3 regions of the Streptomyces sp. NPDC087300 genome follow, and region 1 is predicted to be linked to each of the others. Evidence: riboswitches for the same ligand, from Rfam matches in the RefSeq annotation. Region 1 holds a riboswitch; each other region holds the start of a gene.
What was found. A riboswitch is a leader RNA that binds a small molecule or an ion and turns the genes downstream of it on or off. The one in region 1 is predicted to bind S-adenosylmethionine.
Positions count from the first base shown of each region.

Region 2: another riboswitch for S-adenosylmethionine. It lies ahead of thrC (threonine synthase); the one in region 1 lies ahead of ACIO9J_RS19825 (aminotransferase class V-fold PLP-dependent enzyme).
Region 3: another riboswitch for S-adenosylmethionine. It lies ahead of ACIO9J_RS11095 (hypothetical protein); the one in region 1 lies ahead of ACIO9J_RS19825 (aminotransferase class V-fold PLP-dependent enzyme).

Region 1 covers NZ_JBIUYI010000004.1:905,699-913,479, forward strand. Annotated here, with positions in the region: gene ACIO9J_RS19800 (heme-copper oxidase subunit III) at 1-512, shown strand, start outside; gene ACIO9J_RS19805 (c-type cytochrome) at 588-1,397, shown strand; gene ACIO9J_RS19810 (Rieske 2Fe-2S domain-containing protein) at 1,394-2,452, shown strand; gene ACIO9J_RS19815 (cytochrome bc complex cytochrome b subunit) at 2,458-4,092, shown strand; gene trpD (anthranilate phosphoribosyltransferase) at 4,263-5,327, shown strand; SAM riboswitch class IV at 5,413-5,530, shown strand; gene ACIO9J_RS19825 (aminotransferase class V-fold PLP-dependent enzyme) at 5,740-7,176, shown strand; gene ACIO9J_RS19830 (glycerate kinase) at 7,116-7,781, opposite strand, start outside.
Region 2 covers NZ_JBIUYI010000007.1:15,658-23,438, forward strand. Annotated here, with positions in the region: gene ACIO9J_RS28415 (hypothetical protein) at 82-2,184, opposite strand; gene ACIO9J_RS28420 (glucosyl-3-phosphoglycerate synthase) at 2,223-3,167, opposite strand; SAM riboswitch class I at 3,323-3,457, shown strand; gene thrC (threonine synthase) at 3,451-4,776, shown strand; gene ACIO9J_RS28430 (MoaD/ThiS family protein) at 4,869-5,144, shown strand; gene ACIO9J_RS28435 (cold-shock protein) at 5,572-5,775, shown strand; gene groL (chaperonin GroEL) at 6,094-7,719, shown strand.
Region 3 covers NZ_JBIUYI010000003.1:17,869-25,649, forward strand. Annotated here, with positions in the region: gene ACIO9J_RS11070 (FGGY family carbohydrate kinase) at 1-1,160, opposite strand, end outside; gene ACIO9J_RS11075 (hypothetical protein) at 1,445-2,437, shown strand; gene ACIO9J_RS11080 (amino acid permease) at 2,512-4,023, shown strand; gene ACIO9J_RS11085 (GNAT family N-acetyltransferase) at 4,042-4,596, opposite strand; gene ACIO9J_RS11090 (SDR family NAD(P)-dependent oxidoreductase) at 4,643-5,377, opposite strand; gene ACIO9J_RS11095 (hypothetical protein) at 5,476-5,784, opposite strand; SAM riboswitch class IV at 5,831-5,940, opposite strand; gene ACIO9J_RS11100 (radical SAM protein) at 5,962-7,320, opposite strand; gene ACIO9J_RS11105 (alpha/beta fold hydrolase) at 7,427-7,781, opposite strand, start outside.

The sequences.
Region 1 (7,781 bases):
TGATGTTCTTCGCGGCCCTCTTCGCGATGTACTTCACCCTGCGATCGGTGACAGGTCCTGATCACTGGAAGGAAATGGCTTCGGCCCTGAACTTCCCGTTCTCGGCGACGAACACCACCATCCTGGTGCTCTCCTCTCTCACGTGTCAGCTCGGCGTGTTCGCCGCTGAGCGTGGCGACGTGAAGAAGCTCAGGATGTGGTTCATCGTCACCTTCATCATGGGTGCGATCTTCATCGGCGGTCAGGTGTACGAATACACCGAGCTGGTCAAGCACGAGGGCCTCTCGCTCTCGTCCGACCCGTACGGCTCGGTCTTCTACCTGACCACCGGCTTCCACGGACTGCATGTGACAGGCGGCCTGATCGCCTTCCTGCTGGTCCTCGGTCGCACCTACGCGGCCAGGAGGTTCACCCACGAACAGGCGACCGCCGCCATCGTCGTGTCCTACTACTGGCACTTCGTCGATGTGGTCTGGATCGGCCTTTTCGCCACGATCTACATGATCAAGTAGCGGCGCGTCGCTCACGCGACATACCGACACATTCCAGAAGCATCGACGCAGAAGATCCTGACACCGGGGTAATCCGTGAAAAAGCTCTCCGCACGACGACGCCATCCGCTGGCGGCGGTCGTCGTCCTACTCCTCGCGCTGGCGGCCACCGGGGGGCTGTACGCCGCGTTCGCGCCGGCGGACAAGGCGCAGGCCGATGACACCGCCCAGTCCCTCGCCATCGACGAGGGCAAGAAGCTCTACGCCGTGGGCTGCTCCAGCTGCCACGGAACCGGCGGTCAGGGCTCCTCCGACGGTCCGAGCCTGGTGGGCGTGGGCGCCGCCGCTGTCGACTTCCAGGTCGGCACCGGGCGCATGCCGCTCCAGCAGCAGGGCGCCCAGGCGCCCAAGAAGAAGGTCATCTACAACCAGGCCCAGATCGACCAGCTCGCGGCGTACATCTCGTCGCTGGGCGCCGGTCCCTCGGTCCCGACCGAGAAGCAGTACAGCCCGGACGGGGCGGACATCGCCAAGGGTGGCGAGCTGTTCCGCACCAACTGTGCCCAGTGCCACAACTTCACCGGTGAAGGTGGTGCGTTGACGCACGGCAAGTTCGCGCCTTCGCTCGAGGGTGTCTCCCCGAAGCACGTCTACGAGGCCATGCAGACCGGCCCGCAGAACATGCCGTCCTTCCCCGACACCACGATGCCGGAGAAGGAAAAGAAGCAAATCATCGCGTACCTCGACGCGGTCAACGGTGAGAAGACCGAGAGCCCTGGCGGTCTCAAGCTGGGTGGTCTGGGTCCGGTCAGTGAAGGCCTGTTCGGCTGGATCTTCGGCCTCGGCTCGCTGATCGCGGTCGCCGTGTGGGTCGCCGCTCGGACCGCAAAGGCCAAGAAGTCATGAGTAGCCAAGAGATTCCAGAAGAGAAGAACCTGCCCAGCGAGCAGGGGGCCGAGCACGGCTCGGTGGCGGTCGCGGACGAGAACCCGTTCGCCGACCCGGGCCTTCCGCCCCACGAGCACCGTGTCCAGGACATCGACGAGCAGGCCGCGAAGCGCTCCGAGCGCGCGATCGCGTTCATGTTCACGCTGTCGATGCTGGCGACGGTCGGCTTCATCGCCTCGTTCGTGACCATTCCCGCGGACAAGAACATCTTCGTCTGGCCGATCGGTCACATCAGCGGCCTGAACTTCGCCCTGGGTCTGACCCTCGGCGTGGCGCTGTTCTGCATCGGCGCGGGCGCGGTCCACTGGGCCCGCACCCTGATGTCCGACGTGGAGATCGCCGACGAGCGGCACGCGATCGCGGCCGAGCCCGAGGTCAAGGCCAAGGTCATGGCCGACTTCAAGGCCGGTGCCGAGGAGTCGCAGTTCGGCCGGCGCAAGCTGATCCGCAACACGATGTTCGGCGCCCTCGCGCTGGTCCCGCTCTCCGGTGTCGTCCTGCTGCGTGACCTCGGGCCGCTGCCCGAGGACAAGCTCCGGCACACCAAGTGGGCCAAGGGCAAGATGCTCGTGAACATGAACACCCACGAGCCGCTGCGTCCCTCGGACGTGCAGGTCGGTTCGCTGACGTTCGCGATGCCCGAGGGCATGTCGGAGCACGACCACGACTTCCAGACCCAGATCGCCAAGGCCGCCCTGATGATCGTCCGGATCCAGCCGGAGAACATCAAGGACAAGCGCGAGCTCGAGTGGTCGCACGAGGGCGTCGTGGCGTACTCCAAGATCTGCACCCACGTGGGCTGCCCGATCTCCCTGTACGAGCAGCAGACGCACCACGTCCTCTGCCCGTGCCACCAGTCCACCTTCGACCTCTCCGACGGCGCCCGAGTGATCTTCGGCCCGGCCGGTCACGCCCTGCCGCAGCTGCGCATCGGTGTGAACGAGGAGGGCTACCTCGAGGCGCTCGGCGACTTCGAAGAGCCCGTCGGTCCTGCCTTCTGGGAGCGCGGATGAGCACGATGAGCAATTCGAATGCTTCGAACGACAATCGGCAGAAGGCGCCCGCCGGTGAGCGGGTGGCGGACTGGGCCGACGGCCGGCTGGGGATCTACTCCCTGGCCAAGGCCAACATGCGCAAGATCTTTCCGGACCACTGGTCCTTCATGCTCGGCGAGATCTGCATGTACAGCTTCATCATCATCATCCTCACGGGTGTGTATCTGACGCTGTTCTTCCACCCGTCGATGAACGAGGTGGAGTACGCGGGCAGCTACGTCCCGCTGCAGGGTCAGCTGATGTCCGAGGCGTTCAACTCGACCATGCACATCTCCTTCGATGTGCGCGGTGGTCTGCTGATCCGGCAGATCCACCACTGGGCGGCGCTGATCTTCCTCGCGGCGATGTTCGTGCACATGATGCGCGTCTTCTTCACGGGTGCCTTCCGCAAGCCGCGTGAGGTCAACTGGCTGTTCGGCTTCCTGCTGTTCGTCCTCGGCATGTTCACCGGCTTCACCGGTTACTCGCTCCCGGACGACCTGCTCTCCGGCACCGGTGTCCGCTTCATGCAGGGCGCGATCCTGTCCGTCCCGGTCATCGGCACGTATCTGTCGATGTTCCTGTTCGGCGGGGAGTTCCCGGGCGGCGACTTCGTGGCGCGGTTCTACTCGGTGCACATCCTGCTGCTGCCGGGCATCATGCTCGGCCTGATGGTGGCGCACCTGATCCTGGTCTTCTACCACAAGCACACGCAGTTCGCGGGGCCCGGGAAGACCAACAAGAACGTCGTCGGCATGCCGCTGCTCCCGGTCTACATGGCCAAGGCCGGAGGCTTCTTCTTCCTGGTCTTCGGTGTCATCGCGGCCATCGCGGCGATCGCCTCGATCAACCCGATCTGGGCGCTCGGCCCGTACCGTCCGGACCAGGTGTCCACCGGCGCCCAGCCCGACTGGTACATGGGCTTCGCCGAGGGTCTGATCCGTGTGATGCCGGGCTGGGAGATCAACGCCTGGGGCCACACGCTCGTCCTGGGCGTGATGATCCCGCTGGCGGTCTTCCCGCTGGTCCTGGTGGCCATCGCGGTCTACCCGTTCATCGAGTCCTGGGTCACCGGGGACAAGCGCGAGCACCACATCCTGGACCGCCCGCGCAACGCCCCGACCCGTACGGCCTTCGGTGTCGCCTGGATCACGGCGTACTTCATCATGCTGGTCGGTGGTGGTAACGACCTGTGGGCCACGCACTTCCACCTGTCGCTGAACGCCATCACCTGGTTCGTCCGGATCTTCTTCTTCCTCGGACCGGTCATCGCCTTCATCGCGACCAAGCGGATCTGCATGGGTCTGCAGCGGCGCGACAAGGACAAGGTGCTGCACGGGCGCGAGTCCGGCATCATCAAGCGCCTGCCGCACGGTGAGTTCGTCGAGATCCACGAGCCGCTCAGCCAGGAGCAGCTGCACACCCTCACGGCGCACGAGCAGTACCAGCCGCTCGAGATCGGCCCCTCGGTCGACGAGAACGGCGTCGAGCGCAAGGTGTCCGGCTCCGAGAAGCTCCGGGCCAAGCTCTCCAAGGGCTACTACGGGGAGGACAACCAGATCCCCAAGCCCACCGCCGATGAGTACAAGGAGATCACGAGCGGCCACGGCCACCACTGATCAACCGAAGCTCTTGAAGCTCTGACCACAAGGTCGCCACGGCAGGAGCCCCGTCCATCTCATGGACGGGGCTCTTTGCCGTCCCTGGCGCTGGATAGGGTGGTCCCGTCCCTCATCGAGGGGCGCGTCACCCCAGGTGACCAAGACGACTAGAAACCCCAGGAGCGGCCATGAGCGCTGTGACCCCCGCAGGAGGCACTACCGCGGCGGGCCGTTCCTGGCCCGACGTACTGAACGGCCTGCTGAACGGGCGCGACCAGAGCGCCGACGACACCGCGTGGGCGATGGACCGCATCATGCGGGGCGAGGCCACCGACGCGCAGATCGCGGGCTTCGTGGTCGCGCTGCGCGCCAAGGGCGAGACCGTCGAGGAGATCTCCGGTCTGGTCCGCACGATGTACGAGCACGCCAATGTGATCGAGGTGCCGGGGGAGACCGTCGACATCGTCGGGACCGGCGGCGACGGGGCCAAGACCGTCAACATCTCGACCATGTCCGCGATCGTCGTTGCGGGCGCCGGCGCGAAGGTCGTCAAGCACGGCAACCGCGCCGCCTCCAGCGCCTCGGGCTCCTCCGACGTACTGGAGAAGCTCGGGGTCAACCTGGAGCTGCCGCTGAAGCGGGTCGTGGAGGTCGCGGAGGAGGCGGGCATCACCTTCTGCTTCGCGGTGAAGTTCCACCCGGCGCTGCGGCACGCGGGCGCGGCCCGCGGGCAGCTGGGCATCAGGACCGTCTTCAACCTGCTCGGTCCGCTCACCAACCCGGCCAGGGTGCGCTCCCAGGCGGTCGGCGTCGCCGATGCGCGGATGGCGCCCATCGTGGCGGGCGTCTTCGCCGAGCGCGGCCACTCGTCCCTGGTCTTCCGCGGCGACGACGGTCTCGACGAGCTGACGACGACGGGGACCTCCCGCGTCTGGGTGGTGCGCGACGGTGCCGTGCGCGAGGAGACCTTCGATCCGCGGGACGTCGGCATCGAGCTGGTGCCGATCTCCGCGCTGCGCGGCGCGGACGCCTCGTACAACGCGGAGGTCGCGCTGCGCCTCCTGGACGGCGAGACCGGTCCCGTGCGGGACGCGGTGCTGCTCAACGCGGCCGCTGCGCTGGTGGCCCTGAAGCCGACCGACGAGCCGTTCGCGGAGCAGATCGGGGCCGGCATGGCGCGGGCCGCCGCGGCCATCGACTCCGGGGCCGCCAAGAAGGCGCTGGAGCGCTGGGTGGCGGCCACCAACCGCTGAGCGGCCCGCCGGTGTGACGCACGGCGCAGTCCGGATCCTGGACTGCGCCTTGCGCGGCGAAGATCGTGTGGCAGGATGCTGCACAGGTCATGAGTGACAGCGACTACGGCCCCGGCCCGCTGTCCGGCAACCCTCCGTCCGTGGCGGGGTGCCCCGGGTGAAGACCAGGTCGTACGCAGCAAGGCGTATGGCAAGCGCGGACCCCTCGCAACCCTGGGGTCCTGGTCCTCAAGGGAGCAGTCTCGTGAGCAAGCGAATGCGATAGGGCCTCCGGCCCCGTTTGCAGTACCCACCTCCGCCCGGCCGAGAGCGCCGCGCGTCGAGGCACCACCCGCACCGGACGAGCGCTTCGTGCTGCCGTCGTGCGGGAACGTACGCAGCTGTTCCGCCATGCCCGCAGGGAGATACCGCCATGTCCGCACGCCCCGCCGCCCAGGTCGCCGCCGCCCCCGCCGCCACCCCCTCCGCCACCGACGCCGCCGACCCCTGCTGTGCCGCGCCGCTGCCCGTGCTCGGCAGGGACGTCACCGTGCCGCTGGTCACCGGCGGCGAGGTGACGTACGCGGCGCTGGACTACGCGGCGAGCGCGCCCGCCTTGCAGCGGGTGTGGGACGACGTGGCGGCCTACGCCCCGTACTACGGCAGCGTGCACCGCGGGGCCGGCTACCTCTCGCAGCTCTCCACCGACCTGTTCGAGAACTCCCGCACCACCGTCGCGGAGTTCCTCGGCTGCCGCGAGGACGACCAGGTGATCTTCACGCGGTCGACCACCGACTCGCTGAACCTGCTCGCCGCCGCACTGCCCGCCGACTGCCAGGTGTTCGTCTTCGAGACCGAGCACCACGCCTCGCTGCTGCCCTGGCGGGACGCGCGGGTGACGTACCTGAACGCGCCGCGCACCCCCGACGAGGCCGTGCAGACGCTGGAGCGCGCGCTCGCCGACCGCGACCCCTACGGTCCCGCCCTGGTCTGCGTGACCGGTGCCTCCAACGTCACCGGTGAGCTCTGGCCGGTGCGCGAACTGGCCGCCGCCGCGCACGCGCACGGTGCCCGCATCGTGCTCGACGCCGCGCAGCTCGCGCCCCACCACCCCGTCTCCGTCGAGGAGTTGGACGTGGACTGGGTCGCCTTCTCCGGGCACAAGCTGTACGCGCCGTTCGGCTCGGGCGTGCTCGCGGGGCGCTCCGACTGGCTGCGCGGCGCCGAGCCCTACCTCGCGGGCGGCGGCGCCTCGCGCAAGGTGGCGCGACGCCCCAAGGAAGCAGGCGGCGGCGTGGACGTGGAGTGGCACGACACCGCCGCGCGGCACGAGGCGGGGTCGCCGAACGTGATCGGCGTCTACTCCATCGCCTCCGCCTGCAAGGCGCTCTCCGAGGCCGGTTTCGACGAACTGGTCGGCAGGGAGCGGCACTTGATCGCGAAGGTGCGCGAGGGGCTCGCCGAGGTGCCCGCGGTGCGCGTGCTCTCGCTCTTCGGTGACGACGCGCCGCGCGTCGGCGTCATCTCCTTCGTCGTGGACGGCTGGAACAGCTCGCACTTCGCCGCGGCGCTCTCCGCCGAGTACGGCATCGGCGTGCGCGACGGCCTGTTCTGCGCCCACCCGCTGGTGCGCACCCTGCTCGGCGGCGAGGCCGACGAGCCCGGCGAGTGCGGTGCCCCCGAGGCGGCGCCCGGCGAGAAGTCGCTGAACGCCATCCGCGTGAGCTTCGGCGCGGGCACCCCCGACGAGCACGTCGAGCGCTTCGTGCGCGCCGTCAAGGAGCTGGTGGCCGACGGCGCGCGGTGGAACTACCGCACCGAGGACGGGCGTTGCGTGCCGGACCGCGGCAACGACACCGTCGCGGCCTGAGCGGGCAGGCGCGAGCCGAGCTGGATCATCCGCAGGGCCCGCTCGGTCGCGTCGGTGAGGAACTCGCCGCCCCGGCCGAGCGCCTCGGTCAGTGAGACGGGCGCGGGCAGGATCGAGCTGTAGGCGTCGACACCGGCCGCCCGCACGTGGTGGGCGCCCTGGCCGATCGTGCCGGCGAGCACGAGCACCGGGCGGTCGAACAGCTTGGCGCGGCGGGCCACTTCGGCGGGGATCTTGCCGCGCGGGGTCTGGTGGTCGAGGGCGCCCTCGGCGGTGATGACCAGATCGGCGCGGGCGAGCCTGGCGTCCAGGTCGAGCCTGCCCAGCAGCACGTCGAAGCGGGGGAGCAGGGCGGCGCCGAGGGCCGCGAGTCCGGCGCCGAGTCCGCCGGACGCGCCCGTGCCGAGGCCCAGGCGCAGATCGGCGGTGACGCGCAGGTCGCGGGTGAGGACGTACGCCCAGTGTTCCAGCGCGGCGGCGAGCTCCTCGACCTGGGTGGCGGTCGCGCCCTTCTGCGGGCCGAAGACGCGGGCCACGCCTCGGTCGCCGCACAGCACGTTGAAGGGGTTGCAGGCCACCTGGATCTCGGTGGCCGCGAGGCGCGG
Region 2 (7,781 bases), on a different contig from region 1:
CCGTCCCGCGAACCCTCAAACGTACGGCGGCCGGACTCCCGGTGAAGGGGGTCCGGCCGCCGTGGCCCGTGGGGCGACGCGTCAGTGGCGCCGTCCGTGGACCGCGGCGAGCGCCAGCACGCCGAGCCCGCACAGCGCGGCCGCGACCCCGCCGTACAGCATGGCCGAGTCGTCGCCGGTCTCCGCGAGCTGCCCGCCGGGGTGGCCGGCCTGGGCGGCCGGCTGCTGGGGCTGCTGCGGCGCGGGCCTGCCCTGCACCCGCTGGGCGAGGATCGCCGTGGTGCACGGGTCGTCGCCGCCGCGCGTCGACTTCGAGCAGTTGCTGCCGGGGGCCGTCACGGTGATGACGGTGACCTTGCCGGGGGTGCAGGACACCTTCACCTTCTGGGTGATGGTGACCTTGCCCTTGGCGGGCACGTTGCCCTGCCACACGTACGTCGAGCCCCGCTTGGTGACCTTGCCGGAGCTGGCGACGGGCGTGCTGCCAGGACGCACCTGCCAGGACGCGGTGGCGCCGATGCGGGGCTGGCCCGACCGGTTCTTCACGGTGATGGTGTTGGTGGTCGAGCCGCAGGCGGGGACGACCGTGCGGCCGGGCGAGCTGCCGACGACGACCGGCGGCTCGGGGTAGTCGATGACCGGCTCGGAGGCGCAGTTCGGGTCGGTGCTGCCCTTGTCGCAGTTGGAGCGCGGGGTCTCCACGTCGACGTTGTTGAGCAGCTTGCCGTCACCGCTGACCGGGTCGTGGACGGTGACCGAGTAGGTGACCGTGGCGGTCTGTCCGGGGCCGATGTCCCCGACGTAGCCGATCTTCGGCTTCGTGTACGAGACGGTGCCGGTGGACGCCTTCGCGTCCTTGTTGTACGTCGCGTCGTCGAGGTTGCCCGACAGGTCGTCGCTGAACTTGGCGCCCGGGTAGGGCAGTTTGCTGATGTTCTTCGCCTTGACCGTGTAGGTCAGCTTGTCGCCGGGCTTGACCTTGGCGGGCGAGGCGGTCTTGGTGACCTCCAGGTCGGGCACCGGCACGGAGAGGGCCAGCTGCGAGGGGACGTACACGTCGCCGGTGCTGGTGAAGGTCAGCTTCGCGGACTTGGCGCCGACCGGGATCGCGCCGTCCGGCACCTCGAACGCCTTGGCGTCGATGCTGAGGTTGTTGCGGTACTTGGGGTCGACCGCGCCGTCGTCCTCGCTGATGAAGAAGTTGTCGGTCCTGCCGGTGTGCGGCTCGGTGACCGGCTTGCCGTCGACCAGGAACTGGTCGCCCTTGGTGTTCCAGTCGCCCTCGTACGCGGTCACGCTGGCGTGGATGTCGCCCTCGGTGCGGTAGAAGCCGTCCACCGGCACCGTGGTGGAGCCGTCGGGGGCGGCGGCCCGGCCCTTGGTGGAGCGCTGGATGACGTGGCCGCCCCAGAGGTAGACGTTGCGGCGGTCCGGCGCGTACTGCTCGTTGGGCCCGTCGTACTTGTAGACGACGGTCAGCGACCAGCCGCCGACGCAGCCCTGGCCGCTCGGCGCCCAGACGTTGCCGACCGCGACCTCGACGGGGCTGCCGGTGGTGGCGCCCTGGAAGGAGTCGGTGACGTCGGCCTCGGCGGTGTAGTAGTGCGGGCCCTGGGTCGCGTTGGGGGAGCGGACGGCGTTCTCGACGCTCACCGTGTTCTCGGCGCCGCCGTCGACCCGGATGACGGGGGCCGTGGTGAGCGGGTCGCCGGGCGCCGGGTCGACGGGCTTGTTGCCCTCGCGGTTGAGGTCGCAGATGTCGCGGACGGTCCTGCCGAAGCGGTGGGTGCCCGCGTTGCCGCCCCAGAAGAGCCGGGCGTAGTCGACCTTCGCGCCGGGCGGGATGGTGACCTGGCCGGTGCTGGAGTCGAAGGTGTTGGTGAGCCCCGCGGTGTCGATGCGGCGCTCGATGAAGTTGTTGTTGTTCTTGGTGCCCTTGGCCTGCTGGGTCTCCTTGCAGGCGGCGGCCACGTCGGCCGGGCTCGTCGGACAGTCGAGGACCGTGTTGCCGATGGTCTTGAAGTCGCCGTACAGCGATTCGTCGTAGCGCTTGGTGAAGGGCTCGATGACCTCAGCGGCGGCGGGCGCCGCGGTCGCGGTGAGCACCCCGGCGGCGACGGTGGCGGCGGCGAGCGTCAGGGCGCCCGCCCGCCGGATGGCTTTGCCTGCATGTCTGACCCACATAAATGTGCAATGTAGGCAAAACGCATGATCGGCTGTGGTTACGCCACGCGACGATGTGCATACTCGGCGATATCGGTCATAGGCGGACGTTCTTCCGTGTCGATCGGATAGGTCACCGGTTCGAATCCCTGCGCGCCGCGGACGAACTGCGTCAGCTCCGGGCGGACCAGATGGCCGCGCGCGAGCCGCAGCTGCGCGGTCCGGTAGATCGCCGCCGCCATCCGCCCGAGCGCCTGCCCGTCCTGGTGCCGGTGCTTGCGCACCCCGACGTCGACCTGCGCGAGCGCGTCCAGGCCCACCGTGTGCAGCGCGTCGACGAGCAGACCGAGCTCCACGCCGTACCCGACGGGGAACGGCAGCCGTTCGAGCAGGGACCTGCGGGCCGCGTACTCGCCGCCCAACGGCTGCACGAAGCCCGCCAGTTGGGGCCAGTGGAGATTGAGTATCGGCCGGGCCATCAGCTCGGTCACCCGGCCGCCCTGCCCCGCCGCGTCCCCCAGCGGACGGTCGTACATCGCCTTCACGAAGTGCACGTCGGGGTCGGTCAGGAGCGGTCCCACGATCCCCGAGACGAAGTCCGCGGAGAACTCCCGCAGATCCGCGTCGACGAACGCCACGACGTCACCGCGGGTGGCGAGCAGCGAGCGCCAGAGCACCTCGCCCTTGCCCGGCACGGCCGGGACGCTCGGCAGGATCTCGTCCCGGTGCACGACCCGGGCGCCCGCGTCGCGCGCCACCCGCGCCGTACGGTCCCGGGAGCCGGAGTCGACCACGAGGAGCTCGTCGACCAGACCGTCGCGCCCCATCAGCTCCCGGCGTATCACCTCGACGATCGAGCCGACCGTCTCCTCCTCGTCGAGTGCGGGAAGGACGACGCTCACCGAGGTGCCGCAGGCCCGTTTGGCGGCGGCAAGACGCTCCGGCGAACGGTCGGCCACGGACCAGGAACGCCTGCTCAGCCAGTGCTCGACCTCTTCCAGCACGGTCGTGGTCCTCCCGTATGTGATCCATCTCGCGGTACGGACGACTATCTCAAGGGTCCGGGGCTTCGGTTACAGTCTTGAACAACGCCGGTGACCATCGCATGTCGGGGTCACCGCCCCGTTGAGATCGACAACTGAAACCCATAATCGAATACCGCTCATCCAGAGGGGCAGAGGGATACGGCCCGTTGAAGCCCCGGCAACCATCCCGCCGACCGCGCACGCGAGGTCTCGGTGGGGAAGGTGCCAATTCCGTCTCGCGGCGAGATGCGTCGCGAGGAAGATGAGGAGAAAGGGCCTCGCCTCCATGGCTGTGCAGACCGTCGCCACCGAAAGCACCACCACCCCCGCCCCCGTAGACCTCGGCCCCGCATCGGGCCTTGCGTGCCGGGAGTGCGGCACCAAGTTCCCGCTCGGACCGATCTTCGCCTGCGTCGAGTGTTTCGGCCCCCTCGAAGTCGCCTACGACCTGCCGCTCGGTGACCCCGAAGCCCTCCGCGCCCGCATCGAGGCCGGCCCCGCCAACATCTGGCGCTACGCCCCGCTGCTGCCCGTCCCCGCCGACGTGGCCGAGAAGCCGAACCTCAACCCCGGTTGGACCAAGCTCGTCGAGGCCGACAACCTCGCCGCCGAACTCGGCGTCGAACAGGGCAAGTTGTTCGTCAAGGACGACTCGGGCAATCCGACCCACTCCTTCAAGGACCGAGTCGTCGCGCAGGCGCTCGAAGCGGCGCGCGCCTTCGGCTTCACCACCCTTTCCTGCTCCTCCACCGGCAACCTCGCGGGCGCCGTCGGCGCCGCCGCGGCCCGCGCCGGATTCCGCTCCTGCGTGTTCATCCCGCACGACCTGGAGCAGGGCAAGGTCGTCATGGCCGCGGTCTACGGCGGCGAGCTCGTCGGCATCGAGGGCAACTACGACGACGTGAACCGCTTCTGCTCCGAGCTCATCGGCGACCCGCTGGGCGAGGGCTGGGGCTTCGTCAACGTGAACCTGCGGCCGTACTACGGCGAGGGCTCCAAGACCCTGGCGTACGAGATCTGCGAGCAGCTCGGCTGGGTCCTGCCCGACCAGCTGGTCATTCCGATCGCCTCCGGATCGCAGCTCACGAAGATCGACAAGGGGCTGAAGGAGCTCATCGCGCTCGGCCTGGTCGAGGACAAGCCCTACAAGATCTTCGGCGCGCAGGCCGAGGGCTGCTCGCCGGTCTCCGCCGCGTTCAAGGCGGGACACGACGTCGTACGCCCGCAGAAGCCGAACACCATCGCCAAGTCGCTGGCCATCGGCAACCCGGCCGACGGTCCCTACGTCCTGGACATCGCGCGCCGTACCGGTGGCGCGGTGGAGGACGTGAACGACGAGCAGGTCGTCGAAGCGATCAAGCTCCTCGCGCGGACCGAGGGCATCTTCGCCGAGACGGCGGGCGGGGTGACGGTCGGCGTCACGAAGAAGCTGGTCGAGGCGGGGCTCATCGATCCCTCCCTGACCACGGTCGTGCTCAACACCGGGGACGGCCTGAAGACGCTCGACGCCGTCGCCGAGACGTCGCAGGCGACCGCCACGATCAAGCCGAGCCTTGAGGCGTTTCGCTCCGCGGGTCTGGCCGGCTGAGCTCGTAGCTTCCCCGCGGGCCGGTCGTGGCTGGTCGCGCAGTTCCCCGCGCCCCTTTCAGGGGCGTCCCCCGTACCCCAGAGGTGAATTCCATGAGCGTCAGTGTTCGTATTCCGACCATTCTTCGCACCTACACCGGCGGCAAGGCCGAGGTCGTCGCCGAGGGGGTGACGCTGGGTGAGGTCATCGCCGATCTGGAGAAGAACCACACCGGCATCGCCGCCCGCGTCCTCGACGATCAGGGCAAGCTGCGTCGTTTTGTGAATGTCTATGTGAACGACGACGACGTCCGTTTCGAGCAGGGTCTGGAGACGGCCACGCCGGACGGCGCCGGCGTCTCGATCATTCCGGCGGTCGCCGGAGGCTGAGCTTCCGCAGGCAAGAGCACGCCGCGTCATCCGAATTGCCCCCTCCGTGAGAGAAACGGAGGGGGCAATTCTGCATGGTTGAGCGCGGTACAGTTGGGAACAGTGCTTCGCCGTTAGTGCCGAGCGCATATACGAAGTCGGCCTGGAGCCGACAAGAAGTAGCCAAAGCGCGCTGTCCATCTGGGCCCTTTGTGGCTTTTGCCTGGCCCGACTTGCCCTGAGTTCCGGCAAATTCTCCTGATATTTCCGATCGTGCGTGCCCAGAATTCTCGTCCGATTGACCTGTTGCAGACGGCAGTTGGACAGATACATTCAGCGGCGGTCGACGCGTTCCGGCGCACACCCCCATCTCCAATGGGTGGTGGAGGTCTGACCCGGGTCCGCGAAGTGCGGTCCTGTGCAAGGGCCAGTAATAGGGGAGTTAGGCATGGCTCAGGGCACCGTCAAGTGGTTCAACGCGGAGAAGGGGTACGGCTTCATCGCGGTCGACGGTGGTGCGGATGTTTTCGTCCACTACAGCGCGATCCAGATGGACGGGTACCGCACCCTTGAAGAAGGTCAGCGAGTCGAATTCGAGATCTCGCAGGGCCAGAAGGGTCCGCAGGCGGACATGGTCAAACTCGCCGTCTAGCTCGGCGCGACCGACCACCGAAGCAAGCATCGCGAGGGGCTCGTATCCCGAGAGGGATACGAGCCCCTCGTGTGTGCCCGGACGCTCCGGTGGGCAGCTCTGAGCCTGTCCGGGATCCGTGAGAGGCGCTTGCACTCGCAGGGGTCGAGTGCTAATCATTGGGCTTAGCACTCTACGAGTGAGAGTGACAGAACTTGGATCGGGCCGGTGAGGTCCGCAGGCCGGGTGGGGCAAGGAACCACAAGGGCTGCAGGCCGTCCGTCGCGGGCGCCAGTACGGTCCAGATTTTTCCACCCCTGTCCGGGAGGACCACTTCACATGGCCAAGATCATCGCGTTCGACGAGGAGGCACGGCGCGGCCTCGAGCGCGGCATGAACCAGCTCGCCGACGCCGTCAAGGTGACCCTGGGCCCCAAGGGTCGCAACGTCGTCCTCGAGAAGAAGTGGGGTGCCCCCACGATCACCAACGATGGTGTTTCCATCGCCAAGGAGATCGAGCTCGAGGACCCGTACGAGAAGATCGGCGCCGAGCTGGTCAAGGAGGTCGCGAAGAAGACGGACGACGTCGCCGGTGACGGCACGACGACCGCGACCGTCCTGGCCCAGGCCCTGGTGCGCGAGGGTCTGCGCAACGTGGCCGCCGGTGCCAACCCGATGGCCCTCAAGCGCGGCATCGAGAAGGCCGTCGAGGCCGTCTCGGGCGCCCTGCTTGAGCAGGCGAAGGATGTCGAGACCAAGGAGCAGATCGCTTCCACGGCCTCCATCTCCGCCGCCGACACCCAGATCGGCGAGCTCATCGCCGAGGCGATGGACAAGGTCGGCAAGGAAGGCGTCATCACCGTCGAGGAGTCGCAGACCTTCGGTCTGGAGCTTGAGCTCACCGAGGGCATGCGCTTCGACAAGGGCTACATCTCGGCGTACTTCGCCACCGACATGGAGCGTATGGAGGCGTCGCTCGACGACCCGTACATCCTGATCGTCAACTCGAAGATCTCGAACGTGAAGGACCTCCTTCCGCTCCTCGAGAAGGTCATGCAGTCCGGCAAGCCGCTGCTGATCATCGCCGAGGACGTCGAGGGCGAGGCCCTGTCGACCCTGGTCGTCAACAAGATCCGTGGCACCTTCAAGTCCGTCGCCGTCAAGGCCCCCGGCTTCGGTGACCGCCGCAAGGCCATGCTCGGCGACATCGCCATCCTCACCGGTGGCACCGTCATCTCCGAGGAGGTCGGCCTCAAGCTGGAGAACGCCGGTCTCGACCTGCTCGGCCGCGCCCGCAAGGTCGTCATCACCAAGGACGAGACGACCATCGTCGACGGCTCCGGTGACAGCGACCAGGTCCAGGGCCGCGTCAACCAGATCCGCGCCGAGATCGAGAACTCGGACAGCGACTACGACCGCGAGAAGCTGCAGGAGCGCCTGGCGAAGCTCGCCGGCGGTGTTGCGGTCATCAAGGCCGGTGCCGCGACCGAGGTCGAGCTCAAGGAGCGCAAGCACCGCATCGAGGACGCCGTTCGCAACGCGAAGGCCGCCGTCGAAGAGGGCATCGTCGCCGGTGGTGGCGTGGCCCTCATCCAGGCCGCCGCCGTCTTCGAGAAGCTTGAGCTCGAGGGTGACGAGGCCACCGGTGCCGCCGCTGTGAAGCTGGCCCTGGAGGCCCCGCTGAAGCAGATCGCCGTCAACGCCGGCCTTGAGGGTGGCGTCGTCGTCGAGAAGGTGCGCAACCTGACCGTCGGCCACGGCCTCAACGCCGCGACCGGTGAGTACGTCGACATGATCGCCGAGGGCATCCTCGACCCGGCGAAGGTCACGCGTTCCGCCCTGCAGAACGCCGCGTCCATCGCCGCGCTGTTCCTCACCACCGAGGCCGTCATCGCCGACAAGCCGGAGAAGGCGGGCGCTGCCCCGGCCGGCGGCGGCATGCCGGGCGGTGACATGGACTTCTGATCCCTCGCGGATCGGCTGTCCTGAGCGCGTAGCGGTTCGTACGCGTAGCTCGTACGAAGGGG
Region 3 (7,781 bases), on a different contig from region 1:
TCGGCGGCGACCGCGTCGGCGAGCTCGGCGACCTGCGCCGCGATGCCCTCGCACAGCGCGCGGACCAGGTGGCCCCGTGTGGTGTCGAGGCCGAGGCCAGTCAGCGAGCCGCGCAGGTCGCCGCGCCACCAGGGTGCGGCGAGCCCGGCGAGCGCGGGCACGAAGGTGACGCCGCCGGCGTCCGGCACGGCCGAGCCGACCGGGTCGAGGTCCGCGGCGCCGGAGATCACGCCGAGGTCGGTGAGCCAGCGCACGGCGGACGCGGCCGTGTAGACCTGTCCGTCGAGGCAGTAGCTGCTCTCCCCCGCGAGCCGCCAGGCGACACAGCTGACCAGGCCGGACGTGCCGCGTACCGGACGGTCCCCGGTCTGGGCGAGCAGGAACGCGCCGGTCCCGTAGGTGCACTTGGCGCTGCCCGGCTCGGTCACGTCCTGGGCGAGCAGCGCGGCCTGCTGGTCCACCAGGAGTCCGGTGAGCGGGAGTTCGGGCCCGAACGCGGTGGTGGTGCCGACGGGGCCCGCGGCGTCCACGACGCGGGGCAGCCGTTCGTCGGCGAGTCCGTAGAGGTCGAGGGCGCGCGGTGACCAGCTGACGGTGTCGAGGTCGAGGAGCTGGGTGCGGCCGGCCGTCGCGGCGTCGGTGACGTACGCGCCGGTGAGCCGGTGGACCAGCCAGGCGTCGCTGGTGGTGACCACGCCGCCGCGGGTGAGGTGGCGGCGTATCCACGCCATCTTGGGTGCGGCGAAGTAGGGGTCGAGCGGCAGCCCGGTGAGGTGGCGCAACTCGTCCGCGTACGGGGCGATTTCGGTGCAGACCGACTCCGCGCGGCGGTCCTGCCACACGAGGGCGTCGGTGAGCGGTTCGCCGGAGTCCGGGTCCCAGGCGAGGACCGTCTCGCCCTGGTTGGCGAGGCCGACGGCGGCGACCGGTTCACCGGCGTCGGCCAGCGCGCGGCGGCCCGCTTCGACGACGGAGGAGTGGAGTTCGGCCGGATCCACCTCGACCGATCCGCCCGGCAGATGGCGGGGGCGTACGGGCGCCTCGCCCGAGCCGATCACACCGCGCTCCGGGCAGACGACGAGGGCCTTGGTGCCCGAAGTGCCCTGGTCGACGGCGAGCACGGGCCCGTCGCGCCCGGCGGTCCGCTCGTAGGTGATCACCGCGGCAGACTGCTACAGGGCGCCCGAGGGCGTCAAGGCTTACCGATGGTCCGGCCAAGGAACCTTAACGACAGCTCAAAGAGCACGAAATGACCGTGACTGTTCATCAAATGCCCTTTCGGCGCGCCGGTTTGACAGATCGGTATGGAAAAGATCCCCACAGGGCGCTGGAAACCGGAACTGCCAGCTCTACACTGACCGCCGAACAACATCAGTAACACCCATCACTCAACACACCCCGACAACAGGCCGGTTCAACCCCCCATCTTCCCGACCGAGGACTCATGCCCATGCCGTTAGGCCGCCCGGTGTATCACCCGGCGGGCCACGACGAAGCCCTGCGTGCCGTGCTTCAGGACCTCAGGGCCGGCCGCTGGGTGTCCACGCGCAACCTGCTCACCGAGACACCCGACTGGGGACTGTGGACCCAGCGGACCCAGATCCTCGCGGCCTCCGTCGCGGGGTCCGACGTGGTGCGCGCCTGGCGTGCCGAGGAGCCGCACAGCGCGTCGGCCGCCGTCCTGTATGCCCGGGTCATGGTGGAACGCGCCCTGCGCGCCCACCGCGCGGGCCACCGCCAGACCAACGACCTGTGGCGCGAGGCCGTATCGGCCTGCGGCACCGCGTCGTCGATGTCGCCCGAGGACCCGGTCCCGTGGGTCTGTCTGCTCGCGCTCGCCCGGCTCGACGAGGGCCAGCGGTGGGACGAACACCGGGTGGCGCCGCCGGAGCCGATGCTCTTCCCCGGGCCCTGGCACCTGCTCGGCGAGGCCGACAAGCGCGATCCCGGCAATCGCGAGGCGTACCACCGGATGCTCCAGTTCGTGTACGGGCGCAGGCCCGACGGGCCCCTCACCGAGGCGTACAACTTCGTGCAGTGGGCGTCGGCGGGCGCCCCCGCGGGCTCCTCGCTGCACCTGCTCCCGCTGTACGTGCGCGTCGAGCGCTACCGCAGGGAGGGCGGCGGCGAGCGCGCCCTCGATCTGCACTGGATCTCCGAGGACTCCACGCGCGGCGCGCTGCGCGCCCTCCAGCTGTGGTTCGACTACTCGCCGCCCGCAGGCGCCTCGCTCCTCGACCTCAACCACCTGGCGCACGCGCTGTGGGGAGCGCACCAGTTCCAGGACGCGCTGCGGGTGTTCGAGGCCATGGATCCGTTCTTCACCGTCGTGCCCTGGACCTACCGCACCCGCTCCCCCGGCGACGCGGACGCGGCCGCCGAGGTCTTCGTCCAGGCCCGCGCCCGCTGCTCCAACGCCTCTCGCGCCCCGGGCTAGCACCACCACCCGGCCACCGGTCCCCCGCTCCCCAAATGTTCCCCACCGGAGGTACATCCGTGTCCCGCACCACCATGTCGAGCTCCGTCCCCGCGCCACCACGCCAGGACGAGGAAGAACGGCTCAGAGAGCTCGGCTACCAGCCCGTACTCGCCCGCCGCATGGGCGGTTTCGGCAACTTCGCCATCAGCTTCTCGGTGATCTCCATCCTGTCCGGATGCATGACGCTGTACGGCTTCGGCCTGGGCACCGGCGGCCCCGCGGTGATGCTCTGGGGCTGGGCGGGCGTCGGCCTCTTCGTCCTCTGCGTGGGCCTCGCGCTGGCCGAGGTGACCAGCGCGTACCCGACGTCGGGGGCGCTCTACTACATGGCCGACCGGCTCGGCGGGCGCCGCTGGGGCTGGTACACGGGGTGGCTCAACCTGCTCGGCCTGCTGGGCGCGATAGCGGGCATCGACTACGGCGCGGCCCTGTTCACCGGCGCGTTCCTGAACCTGAAGTTCGGCTTCACGCCGACGGCGGAGAAGACCTTCCTGATCTTCCTCTGCATCCTGCTGCTGCACGCCGTCCTGAACCTCTTCAACGTGCGCCTGGTCAGCCTGCTCAACTCGATCAGCGTGTGGTGGCACGTGGCGGGCGTGACCGTGATCGTCGGCGTCCTCGCGATCGTGCCCGACCACCACCAGTCGCCGTCGTTCGTCTTCGGCGAGTTCTACAACGGCACCGGCTGGGAGAACCCGCTCTACGTCACCGCGATCGGCCTGCTCCTGGCCCAGTACACGTTCTCCGGGTACGACGCCTCCGCGCACCTGTCGGAGGAGACCTCCAACGCCTCGGTGTCCGCGGCGCGCGGCATCGTGCGCGCCATCTGGGCCTCCTGGATCGCCGGTTTCGTGCTGCTCGCCGGTCTCACCTTCGCCATCCAGGACTACACGGGCACGATGAAGACGGACACCGGGGTGCCACCGGCGCAGATCATGATCGACGCGATCGGCGAGTCCGGGGCCACCGCGCTGCTGCTCATCGTGATCGTGGCGCAGCTCTTCTGCGGCAACGCCGAGACGGCCGCGGCGAGCCGCATGGTGTTCGCGTTCTCCCGCGACAACGCGCTGCCCGGCTCCGCGATCTGGCGCAAGGTCAGCTCCCGCACCCAGGTCCCGGTGCCCGCGGTGTGGCTCTCGGTGGGCCTGGCCGCGGTCATCGCGCTGCCCTCGCTGTACTCGGCGACCGCGTACACGGCCGTGACCGCCATCAACGTCATCGGTATCACGCCCGCCTACGCCATCCCGATCTTCCTGCGGCTGCGGGCCGGTGACCGCTTCGAGCAGGGCCCGTGGAACCTGGGCCGCTGGAGCAAGCCGATCGGCTGGATCGCGGTGGTCTGGGTGGCGTTCGTGACCGTCCTGTTCTGTCTGCCGCAGGCCTCGCCGGTCACCGTCCAGTCGATGAACTACGCGTCGATCGCGCTCGCCGTGGTGCTGATCCTGGCCACCGTGTGGTGGTTCGTGGCGCGCCGCTCGTACAGCACGCCGCAGGCCTACGGCTCGGACCGCGAGCAGGCCGAGGTCGCCGAGGGCATCGTCTGAGCGGTCTCGCGAACCGCCCTACGCGGGGCGGTCGTTGAGGATCCGCTGGAAGAGCCGGTGGTCGCGCCAGGCACCCTGGATGTACAGGAAGCCCGGCGCGACCCCGTACTCCTCGAAGCCGCACTTGGTGAGCACGCGCTGCGACGCGGTGTTGTGCAGGAGGGTGCCCGCCTCGACGCGGTGCAGGCCCAGTTGGCTGTCGGCGGCCTCGCAGACGACGTCGGCCGCCCCTGACGCGAGGCCCTTGCCCACCTGCCCGGCGTCGATCCAGTAGCCGAGGTTCGCGCTGCGGACCGGGCCGAGCACGATGTTCGACAGGGCGGCGTGCCCGAGGATCTCACCGCCGCCGACCAGCACCCAGTGTGCGGACCGGCCCGCCCGGCCCTCCTCCAACTGCGTCCGGAGCCGGTCGGCCTGCCCCTGTTCGGTGAAGAAAGGGGCCGGCCTGTCCGGGTCCCAGGGTTCGAGGTGGGCGCGGTTGCGCCGGTAGGCACGGGCGAGCGCCGCCGCGTCGTCGAGCGTGACCGGGCGTATCAGGACGTCGGGCGTGAGGGAGACCTCTCCACTGATCATGCGTCCAGATTACGAGGGGCCGCCCCGGGCCACCCGGCCGCCGAGGTCAGCGGCCGCCCGCGACCCGCAGGACCGTGCCCGTGGCGTAGGAGGCGTCGGCGGAGAGCAGCCAGGCGACGGCCGCGGCGATCTCCTCCGGCTGGCCCGAGCGCCCCATGGGGATGCCGTCGGCGAGCTTCGCCGGGCGCTGCGGGTCCGCGTGGAACTCGGTCCAGATGACGCCGGGGGCGACGGCGTTGACGCGGATGCCGTCGCCCGCGACCTCCTTGGCCAGGCCGACGGTCATCGTGTCGACGGCGCCCTTGGCGGCCGCGTAGTGCACGTACTCGCCGGGGGCGCCCAGGGTGGCGGCCGCGGACGAGATGTTCACGATCGCGCCGCCGCCGTTCGCCTTCAGGTCCCGCACCGCGCGCCGGGCGCAGAGCAGATAGCCGAGGACGTTCACGTCGAGCGCGCGGCGCATGCCCTCGGCGTCGGCGTCGGCGAGCGGCCCGACGGGACCGCTGACGCCCGCGTTGTTGACCAGGCCCGTGACGGGGCCGAGTTCGGCGGCCGCGGTGTCGAAGAGCCGGTCGACGTCCGCCGGTTCGGTGGTGTCGACCTGGACGGTGACGCAGCGGCGGCCCGCGGCGCGGACGGCGTCGGCGGCCTTGGCCGCGGCCGCTTCGTCGGAGCGGTAGCCGATGACGACGTCGTGCCCTTCCTTGGCGAGACGGGCGCTGACAGCGGCGCCGATACCGCGGCTGCCGCCGGTGACGACGGTGACGGGGTGGTGCTGCACGGGGGACCTCCGGCTCTGGGTGGCTGACTGTCGCGCCGCCCGGACACGGGGATCGCCCGCGTCCGGCACGCCGTCATCCTACGAACCGGTGATCTTCGTCAGCGGCGAGGGGCCTCCACGGCCGCGCACACCGGTGTGGTGCCCACGTGCTCGCGCCCCAGCCGCAGCAGGTTCCGGCCCGGCTGCCACTGGGCCGGGCCGTGCCCCTCCCGCAGGAGACGGCGCAGCCGCTCCGGTTCGTGCGTCCGCACGGCGGCGGGGACGCCCCGGGTCGGACCGAGCACGTGCAGGGCGATCAGGCCGTCGTCGGCGACGTCGTGCGAGGAGAGGAGCACGTCACAGCTGTCGTGGTCGTGGGTGTCACGAGCACGGGTGTCGTGGTCAGGGGTGTCGTACGCGTGCGTCATGGAGCGCCTCCGGAGTCGTGGACCCCGGGCGCTCGGGAGCCCCGGTGATCCGCCGTTCCCCGCGCGCCTCGCGCGGGGCGGGTCGTCACCCGGGGCACCCGCGACGGAGCGGGGTGCCGTCCAGCGAGCCGGGGCTTGACGCTGGAACTCGTGACCCGCCCCGACCGTAACACGGCTCTACTGGGGCGTCGCGGGGATAAATACGTCCTCCGGAGCGGCCTTCTCCGCGGGCAGGCTGTCCATGAAGGAGCTCACCGAGAACACCGCGTTGCCGGGGCCCGCGGGGCCGTAACCGGGCGGCGAGGAGAGGCCGTTGGCCTCCATCGTGGCGCGGTAGGCCTCCAGGAGACGCACGTGGTACTCCAGCGGCGCACCCTGCGGGTTGGCCTTGCCGAGCGGCGTAGTGGGCTCGGGGCACCACGTGGTGAAGCGGGGCGTGATGCCGCGCGACATGAAGTACTGCAGGCCCTCGACGGTGGAGTCGATGGCCTCGCCGACGGTCTTGAAGCCGAACGGCTCCGCCATCTCCACGCCCGCCACGAAGTTCGGGATGACGTTGCGCGGCCCGAAGACGTCGGCGGAGTCCAGGATGCGGCGGTGCCACTCGTCACGGCCGACGTAGCGCTCCTTGCCGGGGCAGTAGCGCTCGAACAGGTACGGGTCCCACACCTCGTAGTTGGGGTGGTAGATCCGCACTCCGTAGTCGTGGAAGCGCTGCACGTCCGCCTTGGGCAGGGCCTGGGCGACGACCTTGCCGATCCAGCGGCCGGGGAAGCGCTCCTCGATGGCCTTCGCGTACTGCCCGTAGAAGTCGGCCTCGTCCTTGCCCTGGAGCTGCGTGGTGATGGCGCCACCGGTGAGCGTGTACGCGGTGGAGGCCTTCGCGGTGTCGTACTTGTCGATGATGGCGAGGGCTTCGAGGACCTCGTCCAGCGGCTTCACGCCCGTGTAGGGACGGCCCGCGGCCTTCTGCTGGCGCCAGTTGTGGTTGATGTCGCAGTACTGGCACTCCTCCTTGGCGCCGAAGTACTGGCAGACCCGGAAGACCGTCAGATAGATCAGGTAGCCCCACTGGATGGTGGGGGCCACCTCCATCACGGACTTGCCGTTCTCCAGGGTGTGCCGGTAGTAGTCCGGCATCGGCGGCAGACCGACGTCGGAGATCCGCCTGCCGTCCAGGTAGAGGCCGAGCACGCCGTCGTCGTCGGCCGCGACCCGGTAGGGCGACGCGGGGTTCACGCGGACCGAGACGACGGTGCGGCGCAGCTCGTAGGGGCCGCCGGTGAGGACGATCTCCTCGGGCGGGCGGCGCAGGGCGGCGGCGCCCAGCTCGGGCAGGGTGCCGTGGTCGAAGGAGAAGATGAAGTACGACTTCGGCTTGACCTCGCCGCCCTCGTTGTCGCTGAGCGCCGACTCGTCGAAGGCGATCCCGCCGCGCAGCAGGTCCTCCTTGATCACGGCTTCCCGCGGCACGTTCGGGAACCGCTCCATGAGTGACTCGATGAGCTCAGTACGGTTCTCGCTGCGGCTTGGCATGGGCCGGGCACCTCGGATCCTTGTCGTCATTCTGTCCCGACCACGCTAATACCCGTCCGATCCGCTCCGGATCCGACTCCGGTCTCAGCGCCCCTACGCCGCAGGTCTAGGCTCCGGGTGGTGTGCCCCCTTCGACGACCGTGCCCGGCTTCGGCACGTCCAGGTCGGTGAGGTAGCGCAGGACCGTGTCCCGCTCGGCGCCCCCGTTGAAGATCTTCACGGCGTGGCCCCAGCCCTTCACCTCGACGAGCGCCGCCCGGTCCCCGAGCCGCCGCTGCACCGAGCGCGCCCAGTCCAGCGGGGTCGCGTTGTCGTACCGGGCGCCGATCAGGAGCAGCGGCGTCCTGGTGTCGACGGCCTTCTCGTCATCCGGCACGGCCTGGGGCGCGGGCAGGCCCTGGCAGAGGTTGGCGTACGAGACGGTGTTCGGGGAGTAGCCGAAGCGGGGCGCGGACGCGCGG